DNA from 3 places in the Rheinheimera baltica genome. Region 3 is predicted to be linked to each of the others. Evidence: predicted binding sites of a transcription regulator. Region 3 holds the regulator's gene; each other region holds the start of a gene.
What was found. The regulator sigma-54, encoded in region 3, starts transcription at its own class of promoters, with help from an activator protein. The targets are predictions, from matches to a motif close to TGGCANGNTNCNTGCTT.
Positions count from the first base shown of each region.

Region 1 (4,275 bases), on a different contig from region 3:
AGCCGCCCATTTTAGCGGTCTGTGTTCCGGCTTGACCGGCAAATTGTTTCTCCATTATCTCGTTCAACTCCTGCAATGCTGCTGGTTGTACTTCTTCCAGATTGGCGATACGCATGGTGAGATCAAGTCGCACTTTTTCTGGGAATTGCGATAAAATCTCGGCAGATTGCTCCGGTTCAAGGTAAGACAACACGATGGTCTGGATCTGCGGGTGTTCGTTGCGAATAATATTGGCTACTTGTTTTGAATCCATCCATTTTAACGAATCCAAGCCTTTCGCACCGCCGCCCAATACAATTTGATCAATAAGGTTTGCTGCTTTTTCTTCACCCAATGCCGCGGTTAACGCACGTTTAATAAACTCTTCACTTTGGAAGCCAATGGTGCTGAAGTTTTGGATCTGCTCTATAAACAACCGATGAACTGCTGAAATTTTTGCTTGGTTCAGATCGGTCATCTGCGCCATCGCCAGACCTACTTTTTGTACCTGCTTTGGCTCTAAGTGTTTTAAAATCTGCGCAGCATCTTCTTCTGATAAACTCAGCAATAAGATGGCGGCTTTCTCAACACCGTCCAGTTTGCCTACATCAAAAGCAGGCTTTGTTGCTTCTATGCTACTCATCTTCAGCCAACCAGTTTTTCACTACCAGAGAGGATAGTTCAGGCTCATTTGCGACCAATGCCCGAACCGCACGTAATAAATCTTCGTCGCCGTGTAAATCAGGTAGCATTAGCGTACCATCGGGTGCAAAACCCACAGCGTTTTCATCAAAAGTAGAGCTTAGCATGTCAATGGTGTCGTCACCCAAATCCAGGCCAGCACTCAGCGCATTTTCATCATAAGCTTCTTTAGTATCTTCAGGGTAAATCAGTTTCTTCAGCATTGGCCTTACTATCGCCAGTATCAGCACAATAATAATCAAGCCACCAATAGCCAAACGAACAACCCGCAAGAACCATTCTTCTTCATAAAACTCAGGCACTACGGCTACAACGGCTTCATCTTTAATAAAGGGAACAGAAATAACTTCAATCATATCGCCACGTTGCGCATCGAAACCAATACCGCCTTGTAATAACCGGCGAATGTTAGCTTGTTCAGCCTGATCCATAGGTTGCGGCTCGCCATTTTCGCCAGCAACATAATCAATCGCAACCGAAACGCTTAAACGACGAATAACCCCGCTTTGCTGAGAAATATGACTGATAGTAGTATCTAACTCATAGTTACGGGTTTCTTCTTTGTGATTACGTCCCGGTACTACAGGCTTGGCATCGCCTCCATTAGCTTGCTCAGGAATAGTTGAATTTAGCGGTGGTTGGTTTGACAAGGCGCCAGGGATACCGCCGCTTAAGCCTCCTACACTATTTTCTTCAATTGTCATTTCGCTGCGTATTGCAGGTAAATCAGGATTAAACCGTTTTTGCGTTTGCTCAGTTGCGGTAAAATCCATGTGTAAGTCAACCTGAGCCGTGTAATTACCGTATCCCAACACTGGCATTAAAATAGAGTCAACTTTCTGACGATACTCTTCTTCCCGCGTGCGCTGTAGTTCATATTCTTTGCGGGTACGGGCCGAACTGGCATCTTGTGAGCCACTATTAAGTAACCGGCCGTTTTGATCCGTTACTGTTACTTTAGATGGCGATAAACCTTGCACTGCAGAAGCAACAATATCGACAATAGCATCAACTTCGCTATCCCGGATCACCGTACCACCACGGGCCGTTACAAGTACCGTTGCTGAGGGCTGTTTTTCTACTCTGGCAAACACATTTTCTTTAGGAATGGCCAATAATACCCGGGCACGGGCTACACTTTGTAATTCTTCAATAGTGCGAGACAGCTGTTGCTCACGACTATGCTTTAAACGCTCCATTTCCAATCGCTGACTTACACCAAAACCACTGTCTTGTAATAAAAACTCGGTGCCTGTTGAGGGCTCTTTTGACAACCCGGCGCGTGATAAAGACAGCTTGATACGTTGGAACTCATCTTCAGGTACATAAATCACATTACCTTCAAGCTTGTAGTCCACTTTCTCGGCGTCCAGATGATCCAGCGTCTGAATTAATTCTTGTGTCGCATAGGTGCCTAACGGGCGAAATTCAGGTTGACGCGCCCACATAATAATTAAAATGGCAATTGCCAGACAAATTGTAAGGGCGACAATGAGTGTGATCTGACGTACCAGATCCATGCCACCCAGTGAGCCAACAAAGCCCGGTTTCTGTTCCTGTTCTTCACCACTGCTATAATCGTTTGCAGTCAGTGCCAATTCGGTGGATTGATTCTCAGCCACAACTTATTCCTCCGTTACACCGGCATCGACATGATTTCTTTATAAGCCTCAACCAGCTTATTGCGCACTTGCACTGTGGCTTCAAACGCCAGTGAAGATTTTTGACTGGCAATCATTACCTGCGCCAGAGACACGCCAGGATCACCCATTTCTACAGCAGAACGCATTCTTCCGGTTTCTTGAGCCAGGTTATTAACCTGACTTAACGCGCTGGTTAACATAGAACTAAAATCGCTTTGACTGGGATTCACCTGCTCAGTATTTTGCACCTTCAGCTCGGTGCCAGCGCCTCGCGCCTGACCAACCAGTGACTGCATTTCAGCATAAAGAGCCTGACCTTTGATATTCATAGCGTTACCTGTCAAAAAAATGCTGCGACCTAGATTAACGTGAATAAAGCAGGAGTTATGCCAAGTTTTAAGTTGTTGATTTTTATAAAAATAAACCCTCGAAAGAGGGTTTATTTTTGCTTAGGCAGGAAGTTCTATACCGACATCGCGCATGCGTGCTAATTTATAACGCAAAGTACGGTCGCTGATACCCAGCTTTTGAGCAACGTCTTTACGTCTATTATCACACGCTTTCATGGTTGCAAGAATAATACGGTGCTCTTGCTCATGCACACTGTGCTTAAACTGCGTGGTACCGTCATGCTCGGTTAAATCGTTGGCCTCCTCGATAGGTTCTGCGCGGCTTGATAGCGGTTGACACGCAGCAGTGTTCACCGGCTCAGCTATCGGCATGTCAGCAAGCTCAAGCATAATGTCATCCACATCAATGTTGTCGGTTTGTGCAATAATAAGCGCCCGTTGCATTACATTGTCTAGCTCTCGAACATTGCCCGGCCAGTCATACTGCTGTAAACGTTGTTTTGCCGCGGCAGTTAAGTTAACCATGCTACGACCACCCTGCTTGCAATGCCGTTGTAATAAATGCTGCGCTAAAGGAACAATGTCTTCCCGACGCTGGCTTAGTGCAGGCCATACCAATGGGAATACATTAAGCCGATAAAACAGATCTTCACGAAACTCTCCTTGTGCCACTGCTTGTTTTAGGTTGCGGTTGCTGGTTGCCAGCACGCGAACATCCAACTTAATGGTTTTACGCCCACCCAAACGTTCAACCTCACGCTCTTGTAATACACGCAACAATTTGGCCTGCAGGTTTAAATCCATTTCGGTTATTTCATCTAGTAAAATAGTACCTTGTTGTGCCTGTTCAAACTTTCCGGGGCAGGCATTGATAGCGCCGGTAAAAGCACCTTTTTCATAGCCAAACAAGGTCGACTCCAACATGTTTTCAGGTATGGCCGCACAATTAATGGCAATGAAAGGGCCGCCGCTGCGTTCGGACAACTGATGAATATAACGCGCCAACACTTCCTTACCCGACCCACTTGGACCACTGATCATGACACTGGCATCAGTGCGGGCGACTTTGGCGCACAACGCTAACAGTTGTTTACTGCCAGGCGCTTCAACAACCGGCTCAACTGTACTGACCGGATCGGAGTTAACGTAACGTCCAACGGTGCTAAGCAACACCTCTGATGAAAAGGGTTTAGCCAAATAATCAATAGCGCCTAACTGAATAGCCTCAACAGCGGCTTGCACAGTAGCATAGGCTGTCATCATCAGCACAGGCAATTGCGGATACTGCTCTCGCACGGTTTTAAGTAAGACTAACCCTGATACACCTTGCATTTGCACATCACTTATTACCAACTGCACTTTGTGCTGTTTTAGTAACAGCAAGGCTTTTTCTGCACTTTCAGCTAAAAGTACCTGATAATGCGCCAACATTAAGGTGTCCTGCAGCGCTTCGCGCAGTCCCGCGTCATCTTCCACTAACAATATGCGTTGTGTCATATGCATTACTCCTGCTTATCTTCGTGCTGTAATGGCAACAACAGTTCAAAACAAGCTCCGTGCTCTGATGGGATATACCTTACCGATCCCTGGTGCGAATGTGC
Region 1 covers NZ_JAPJDY010000005.1:223,898-228,172, forward strand. The annotation lists gene fliG (flagellar motor switch protein FliG) at 1-622, opposite strand, end outside; gene fliF (flagellar basal-body MS-ring/collar protein FliF) at 615-2,303, opposite strand; gene fliE (flagellar hook-basal body complex protein FliE) at 2,318-2,653, opposite strand; gene ORJ00_RS10460 (sigma-54-dependent transcriptional regulator) at 2,774-4,171, opposite strand; gene ORJ00_RS10465 (sensor histidine kinase) at 4,177-4,275, opposite strand, start outside.
Region 1: a site for sigma-54 is predicted at 2,700-2,716, ahead of fliE (flagellar hook-basal body complex protein FliE). Genes of this name have one in related genera too.

Region 2 (4,275 bases), on a different contig from region 3:
TAGCATGATGTCGTTTATGGCAAAGCACAGTGCACAAGAATATGAACAACTGCTACAGCACTTAAAGCAGGTGTTTGATGCTGATAACGTGCTATCTCCTGGCCGTTATATTGCTAGCAAATAACTGTCGTAAAACTTTACACCTCCTAATTACCTAAAAAAGGTCTTTCGTTTAAGTTATTGATAAATATCAATTATAAATGTTGGCATAAATAGTGCTTAATTATCGTGAAGTGATGTAGCAGTAATGCCGCACGCGTTAACGAAGTGGGTTGTATAAACATGGAGACGTCATGAAATCAAAATTAGGTTTTTTGGTAGCGGCACTTGGAAGTGCAGTTTTACTGGTAAACAGCGCATCGGCATCAACATTTAGTCTGTCATTCGAGACTTCAAGTGGTTGGTTAGCAGACGGTTTAAATTATGGTGGTTACGCAGCGCAAACACGTTCACGCAATGGCGTTGAAACAGAGTATGACTGTGTAGCGGGTGCAACAGATGCTCTTAATGGCTGTGGTTTATCGTTTTACAATCCTGCTGATGGTATTGCCATGGGATATACCTCGGTAGACTGGGGTAACCCGGTAACAGCTGGACAGTTTAGTGGGTTGGATGTTGACTCCTATGACGGTGTATTAGATGCCGACGCTGGTTGGGTTGATACCGGTATGATTACTCACCGTAATCGTAAAGTAAGAAGCGGTAGCAAAACCCTGTCAGAGATAAATTTGTATACGGTGTTTGATATTGTTAGCCCGTTTATTGCGCAAAGAGGTGCAGCGTTCGGTATCTCTTTCACAGAAACATTTAACAATCAATATGGTATTTGTGATCCGAGTATCCAATTTACCGATACCCCTTGTGATGATTATTTCAATATTTCTGGTGTACCACTACCAATCGAATTTACGTATGATGGTAAAAAGTATGTCATTGAGTTTCGGTTATGGGGTGCTCCAGGGTCAGGTTTCTTAATTGAAGACAACTTGCTTCGTACTGCAGAAGGTTCGGACAATGATTTACTTGTGCAAGCACGTTTGGTAACAGTACCAGAACCGGCAACTATTGCTGTACTTGGTTTAGGTTTAATGATGTTAAGCCTGCGAAGAACCAGATCCTAATCGATACTTTAAAAAAGCCAGCATTTTGCTGGCTTTTTTATATGTTAAGGTACCAAGTTATCTCAGTATGAGGTAGCGTGGGTACTTTGGGGAGCATCAATGCGGTTGTCTGATTTACAGGTTAACATCAGCGAAAACAAACTTGTGATGAGTTGGTATGCTGATGATAGACATTTGCAGCTGTCATACACGGGCAGTGATGCGCTTCCTGGCGCTGCGGATGCAGCACTGGCCAGTTGCATGTTACCCGCTATGTTGCTTGGTGAAACGCTGGAAGTAGACGATACTTTTTCAATTAGTTCGACGTTAAGGCAAAACCTGAACGAGTTTCAACGCATTTTTGTCTCTTGGTTTGATGATGTACAGCTTATAGATATTGTTATTGCTGATAACCAGTTTCGTCAGATACCGCTAACGAGTTCTGATGCCGCGGTATTTTTCTCCGGTGGTGTAGACGCCAGCTATTCATTTTTTCAGCTTGAACCTGAAATTGACCATCTTATTTTCTGTCTGGGTTTGGATATCCAACTGCATGAATTGGCACGTTGTCAAAAGGCGCTTGAGGGGGCAAATAAGTTTGCCCAGCACTACGGTAAAAACTTAATTGTAATAGAATCCAATTTTAGAACGGCTTTTAATAATCTATCTGCGCGGCGTTGTCAGATAGTTTTGCTAATAACTTATAGCCTGGCATTGGGATTAGAAACCCTTTATGTACCTGCCAGTCATGATGCTAAGGAACTTGAACCATTTCGCTCCCACCCGCTAACAGACCCATTGTTATCTAATGGCGCAACTAAGGTAGTGCACCATGGCATGATAAGTCGGGTTGAAAAAACTATTTCTATTGCCCAATCAGATCAAGCGCTGGCATTTTTGCGAGTATGTAATGCGTCAGACCAATTTAATTGTGGTGAGTGCGAGAAGTGTTTGCGGACCATGGCGACTTTGGCGGTAATAGGCAAACATTCAGCGTCGTTACCGCCGCTGGATAATGTTGCCAAGTTGCGTTCGGTTAAAATTTGGACGCCTGGTAAGTATCATATGTGGCATGACATTAAGCATTATGCCCAGTTACACCGGTCTGAACCTATAGCCAATGCTGTTAGCAAGCTGTGTCGGGCTTATGAATGGAAGCAATTGTTCAAACAAGTTAAGCATCAATGTCGGCTTTTACTCGACGATATACTGCCAAGAATCACCAAATAGCCGTCTGCTTTTTTTACATCCCACCCTTAGTCATGTCACATTGAGTTTACTAAATGGCTAAAAAACATCAATAATTTACTATTGGCGCGCTATATGCAAGTACTGTAATTGTACCAGTCAGCAGAGCGCAGTCGATGACTGGCATAGACCCAATAACAAATGGAGGCGTTATGAAAAGTAAAAAAACTTTGCTCGCAACCGTTGGAGGTTTAGCATTACTCAGCGGCAGCGCGCAAGCGGCCCTAATCGGGGCGTTTGATTTTGATACAGCCAGCGGATGGTTGGCAGATGGCACAGCAGTAACCTATGATTCTGGTGCAAATGCTAATCTTAATTGTGCTGCGGGAGCTTTACCTGGTGCTAATGGTTGTGGTTTAACTTTTTCTGGATTACAGGAAATTACCGACGGCCATACCACAGTAAATTGGTTTAGTAATGGCGGTCAAGGTCCTAGCGGGTTAGATATACAATCTAATTCTGGCACCTTAGTAACGAATGGTGGTTGGTTTGATACCGGGGTTATTACTCATAGAAACTTCTCTTTGCCAAGCCCAGCGACTACGCTACGCAATTTGAATTTAGGTTCTGAATTTAGTATCACTTCACCATTTGCATTTGGTCCAGCAGTGGGGGCATTTAATATCGGCTTTACGGAGACACCAAACCAAGGTGGTTGTCCCGCGCCGAATCCACTCGGTTCTGCCTGCGATGATTTCTTTTCTATTTCTGGCATACCGCTGCCAATTGTTGTAGAAATTGATGGAATAGTGTACACCTTTACTTTCCGTTTACAGGGGGGAGAAGGATTTATTGTTGATGACAATACCTTGTACACTCGAGAGGGCGGACAAAATACCTTATTTGTACAGGCTATGGTTACAGCACGTGAAGTTCAAGTGCCTGAGCCTGCTACACTTGGTATTTTAGGTTTAGGTTTGTTGCTGTTAAATCGTCGTAAATTTATCAAATAGAACAACGTAAAAAATAAAAAAACTGGCATGCGAAACATGCCAGTTTTTTATTGTGTTAATTACAGTTTATACATTGCTTTAAACGCGGCTACCTTATCGGTGAACTCTTGGTTTTGTTCTACTTGTTGTAATATAGCTTTGGCTTTTTCATTATTGCCTGAACGAACTAAAGCCTCTGCATAATGCAATTGTACTTGAGCATCTTCAGGCCTGGCTTTTAGTGCTGCTTCCAATATGGTTTTTGCTTTCTCAATGTTGTTATTATTGAGAAGTACTTTGCCATAGGTATCCAATACATCGGCATTATCTGGGCGTAATTGGTAAGCTTTTTCGGCATGAACCAAAGCATCTGTGACATTATCTTTCTCTAACATCAACCATGCTAGATTATTTAGTGCCAGAACGTTGTCAGGTTGGTCATTTAATATTGTCTGATAGGCTTTGACTGCGCGCTCTGCATCGGTGCTTAGCGAAAGCTGAGCCAGCATTGTTTGTGCTGCAGTATTATTACCGTGCGTTGCGATATGTCGCTCTAGCAAGGCGATGCCTTCAGCCGTTTTATTAACCCTGCTGTAGAGTTCTCCCAGAAAAATGACTGTATTTACCTGCGGCTGTTTCGCATAGCTTTGTGTTAATAATTGTTCGGCTTCACCATACTGTTTTAAGCGTGCCAAAGCCTTGCCTCTCACCAAGAGTACTTCAGGCCTTTGTTGAACAGCTACAGGTAAGCTTTTGGCATAATCGAGCAATGGCTGGTTCATTGATGCTTCATCAAGCATTTGTAATTTAATGTTGATAAACCGGATATGCTCAGGCTGTGCGGCTAGTAACTTATCTACGATTTTAATTGCAGCAGGAATATCTTTGTTGACATACAGTGTTTGCATATAGGCTTGCGCTGCTATATGTGAATTTGGTTGTATGTTGTACCATTCTTCTGCTGATTGCAGGGCTTGTGCGAAGCTTTTTTCCCG
Region 2 covers NZ_JAPJDY010000001.1:456,560-460,834, forward strand. The annotation lists gene ORJ00_RS02155 (FAD-binding oxidoreductase) at 1-124, shown strand, start outside; gene ORJ00_RS02160 (THxN family PEP-CTERM protein) at 294-1,121, shown strand; gene ORJ00_RS02165 (hypothetical protein) at 1,221-2,330, shown strand; gene ORJ00_RS02170 (THxN family PEP-CTERM protein) at 2,501-3,301, shown strand; gene prsT (XrtA/PEP-CTERM system TPR-repeat protein PrsT) at 3,361-4,275, opposite strand, start outside.
Region 2: a site for sigma-54 is predicted at 2,413-2,429, ahead of ORJ00_RS02170 (THxN family PEP-CTERM protein). Genes of this name have one in related genera too.

Region 3 (4,275 bases):
GCGTCAAATACAAAATCTGCATCTTTGGGAATACCATATTTAAAGCCGAAAGATTCAAATAAAATCACTAAGCGGCCAGACTTCTGTCCTAAAATACGCTCACGCAGCTGCTCTGCTAGCTGATGCACGTTCAAATCTGTGGTATCGATATATAAGTCAGCGCGGCTGGATATCGGGTCTAATAATTGCTGTTCTTGTGATATAGCTTCGTCTAACGACATCGCCTGATGCGACAGCGGATGCAAGCGGCGGGTTTCACTAAAGCGCTTTATCAGGCTAGCGTGATCGGCATCAAGGTACAGAATGGTTAAGTCCAACTTACGTGGCAGGTAAGACAAAATTTCCGCCAGCTCGTCAGGGTCTTGTGGCAAATTGCGTACATCTATACTCACTGCAACTCGCTCGTACTGCCCCATCACGGTTGTTGCCAACGTAGGTAATAAATTTACCGGAATATTATCAACACAGTAGTAGCCAAGGTCTTCCATTACACGCAGTGCGACTGACTTACCCGAACCGGAACGACCACTGACAACCAAAAGTTTCATTTTTCAGTTTCCAAAGCACTGTATTCCATGAGTAGCTGATATAACTGGCTGTTAGTGTCAGCATGACGAATTTTTTTAGTTAATTCTTTTTGGCTGAGTAACTTGGCTATACCTGCCAGTGTGCTCAAATGCGCCTGACATTGCTCTTCTGGGATCATAATAGCGCAGAATATATCAACCGGTTGATTATCAATAGCATCAAATGGGATGGCTTCTTTACTGACGACAAACACTAATATTGGCTTTGTTACGCATTTTAGTTTGCCATGTGGTATGGCTATACCTCCCCCGATACCGGTTGAACCCAGTTTTTCTCGTGTCATCAGGGCTTCTAGAATACTGTACTCTGACATTTCTGGAAGTTGTTGGTGCGCCAGTTCAGCAATGTATTCAAGAATGCGTTTTTTGCTGTTAAAAAGAACTGCACTTTTAGTGCAGTTCTCGGCAAGCATTGAAGTTAAGTTCATCATCTTCTAATCAGTGTCGGGAAATTTTCTCTTTATGCTTGATAACCTGGCGATCTAGTTTATCTATCAGCTGGTCTATCGCAGCATACATATTTTCATCTTCAGATATTGCGAAGACTTCACCACCGGTTAAATGCAGTTTGGCTTCAGCAATCTGCTTTAATTTTTCCACGTTTAAGATCACATGTACATTGTTTATATGATCAAAGTGTCGTTCTAGTTTGGCAAATTTACTGTCTACGTATTGTTTTAAGGCTGTGGTGATTTCAACATGGCGACCAGTTAGATTGATTTGCATAGACATATTCCTTCTTTTAGGCTTATTTACAGCAAGGTCTTGCGTTGATTTGACGGTGGGATATACAAGGACTCACGATACTTGGCTATGGTACGCCGTGCTACGTTAATACCTTGCTCCAACAGAATCTCGGCCATTTTACTATCACTTAACGGTTTGGCCGGATTCTCTGCCGCCACTAATTTTTTAATAAATGCGCGAATTGCAGTGGAGGAACATTCGCCACCGCTCTCAGTACTAACATGACTGGAAAAGAAGAATTTAAGTTCAAAAATACCTCTTGGTGTGTGCATATACTTTTGCGTCGTTACTCGAGATATGGTGGATTCGTGCATTCCAACCATCTCTGCAACGTCGTTAAGCACCATCGGTTTCATCGCTTCTTCGCCGTGCTCAAAAAACGCTTGTTGCTGTTGCACGATGCAATTAGCCACTTTTAACAGTGTTTCATTCCGACTTTCCAGACTTTTTAGAAACCACTTCGCTTCTTGCAGATGAGAACGGATAAATTGGGTGTCTGCACTGTTCTTAGCGGTTCGCGACATTGCAGCATATTGCTGATTTATTCGAACTTTGGGCATAGCGTCAGGGTTTAGTTCAACCTGCCAACGCCCTTTTACTTTAATGACACTGACATCAGGAACAACGTATTGTTGTTCTTCACGGATGACGTCAGCGCCAGGTCGTGGGTTCAGGCTATGTATTAGCCGCATCACTTCCTTTAACTCATCTTCTTTGAGTTTAGTCACACGCATGAGAGAACGAAAGTCACGATTGGCTAAAAATTCTGTATGATCCCGAATCATACTCCGTGCTTCCTCCAAAAACGGGGTATCTAGGGCAAATTGACGCAGCTGAACCAGCAAACATTCCTGTACCGAACGAGCGCCTACACCTACAGGGTCAAAAAGTTGAATGCGTTTTATGACGGCTTCAACTTCATCGGCTTCTATATCGTCAAGCCCAAGTGATTCAAGAATGTCGTCACAACTGATGGTTAGCAAGCCATTGTCATCAATAGCTTCAATAATAATTTGTGCGATGGCAAGGTCGGTATCTGAAAATGGTGTTAGTTGCATTTGCCAGCGCAAATAATCTTGCAACGTTTCACTGGTTTCTCCCTGATACACCATATCATCTTCGCCAGAGCCGCTTCCAGCGCTCACTGGAGCTGCACTTACTAAATCGTCCCAGTTATTATCCAGAGGTAAATCCTCCTGGATATTCTGCTCAGTCATGGAATCGCTGCTGTCTGGTTCGTTGGGCTCGTAGCTGTCGTCAGAATGGTTATCGTCACCAGAGCTGTCATTGTCTGCAGTGTTATGTTCTGCGTTGTCTTTGGTGTCTTTGGGGTCGGCAGAAAAGCTATCGTATTCGTCTTCTGCTTCAAGCAATGGATTAGCATCCAGTGCTTCCTGAATTTCTTGTTGCAACTCAATCGTCGACAATTGCAGTAGGCGTATTGCCTGCTGTAATTGTGGCGTCATGGTTAGCTGCTGTCCTAAGCGAAGTTGCAAAGAGGGCTTCATCTACTTCTACCGTTCTCCTGAATGACACGCTGTGAGTTATTTTGGCTAACTATAGCCTGAATTGCTCACCGAGGTATACATCGCGAACCTTTTGATTTGCCAGTACGTCTTGTGGTGGGCCAGCTGCAATGAGCTCGCCATGACTAACAATATAGGCAATTTCGCACACATCAAGGGTTTCGCGTACATTATGGTCTGTTATTAATACGCCGATACCCCGTTGGCCAAGGTGCTGGATAATTTTTTTTATATCTAAAACTGAAATAGGGTCAACGCCGGCAAAAGGCTCATCTAACAAAATAAATGCTGGATTGGCAGCCAGTGCTCTGGCTATTTCAACACGGCGACGTTCACCACCGGACAAGCTCATGCCCAGGCTGTGCTTAATATGACCGATATGAAACTCTTCTAACAGGTCATCCGCGATTTCTTCACGTTGGGTGCGGCTGAGGTCTTTACGGGTTTGTAAGATCGCAAGTAAATTGTCGTGCACAGTTAGTTTGCGAAAAATCGAACTTTCTTGCGGTAAGTAACCAATACCTTGTCGGGCGCGGGTATGAATCGGGTCGAATGTAATGTCTTTATCATTCAGACTTATACTGCCTTTATCTGAAGGTACCAGGCCGACAATCATGTAAAACGTAGTGGTTTTACCCGCGCCATTGGGCCCCAGTAAACCGACAATTTGCCCCGCGTTAACTTCCAGGCTGACATCTTTAACAACCTGGCGCCCTTTATAGCTTTTCGCCAAATGTGATGCGATTAACTTCATGGATTAGTTTTTTCCTCAGGCGTGAAAATTGTTGTTACACGCTTGGTCTCGTTACTCTCAGCGCTAAGCTGTTGCTTTTCGACGTTATATCTGATGACCGATGCTTTTACCACGCTACCACTTTGCGTTAGTTCTGCATCGCCGGTCAATGTTAGCGTGCGACTCGAGGGTTCATAGCGCATTTCCGCCGCTGATGCAGTAACCGGTTTTCCATCGGCAAGAAGCTGTGAATAACGCACCGGGGTGCCAGTTGCAACATAAACTTCTTTGCCTTTACCTGCACTGGCATTTATTTCTAGTTGATCTGCTTTCATTTGCATTGATCCCTGAGTGATCAATACGTTGCTACGATAGGTTGCTACGTTTTCTGCAATTGAAACCAGATTATCTGCATCAATTTGGATTTTCTGTGCATAGTCCGGCTCAGCGGCAAACACCGACATGCTGGTAAGAAATAAAACGACAATAAGGTTAGTCTTCATTTTGATATACCGTGTGCTCGTGCTGTAATAATTGAAAAGTTTTTTGGCTTAAATCGGCGTCAATACCGCTACCTTTAATATAAAAGCCTTTCCCTTGAATCAACACGGGTTGATTATTCTTCAATTTGTTATCAGGAAACAACATTTCAAGTCTTTCCGTCTCGATTCGCTCTATCAGT
Region 3 covers NZ_JAPJDY010000003.1:342,479-346,753, forward strand. The annotation lists gene rapZ (RNase adapter RapZ) at 1-548, opposite strand, end outside; gene ptsN (PTS IIA-like nitrogen regulatory protein PtsN) at 545-1,018, opposite strand; gene hpf (ribosome hibernation promoting factor) at 1,026-1,313, opposite strand; gene ORJ00_RS06950 (RNA polymerase factor sigma-54) at 1,340-2,842, opposite strand; gene lptB (LPS export ABC transporter ATP-binding protein) at 2,892-3,614, opposite strand; gene lptA (lipopolysaccharide transport periplasmic protein LptA) at 3,611-4,096, opposite strand; gene lptC (LPS export ABC transporter periplasmic protein LptC) at 4,086-4,275, opposite strand, start outside.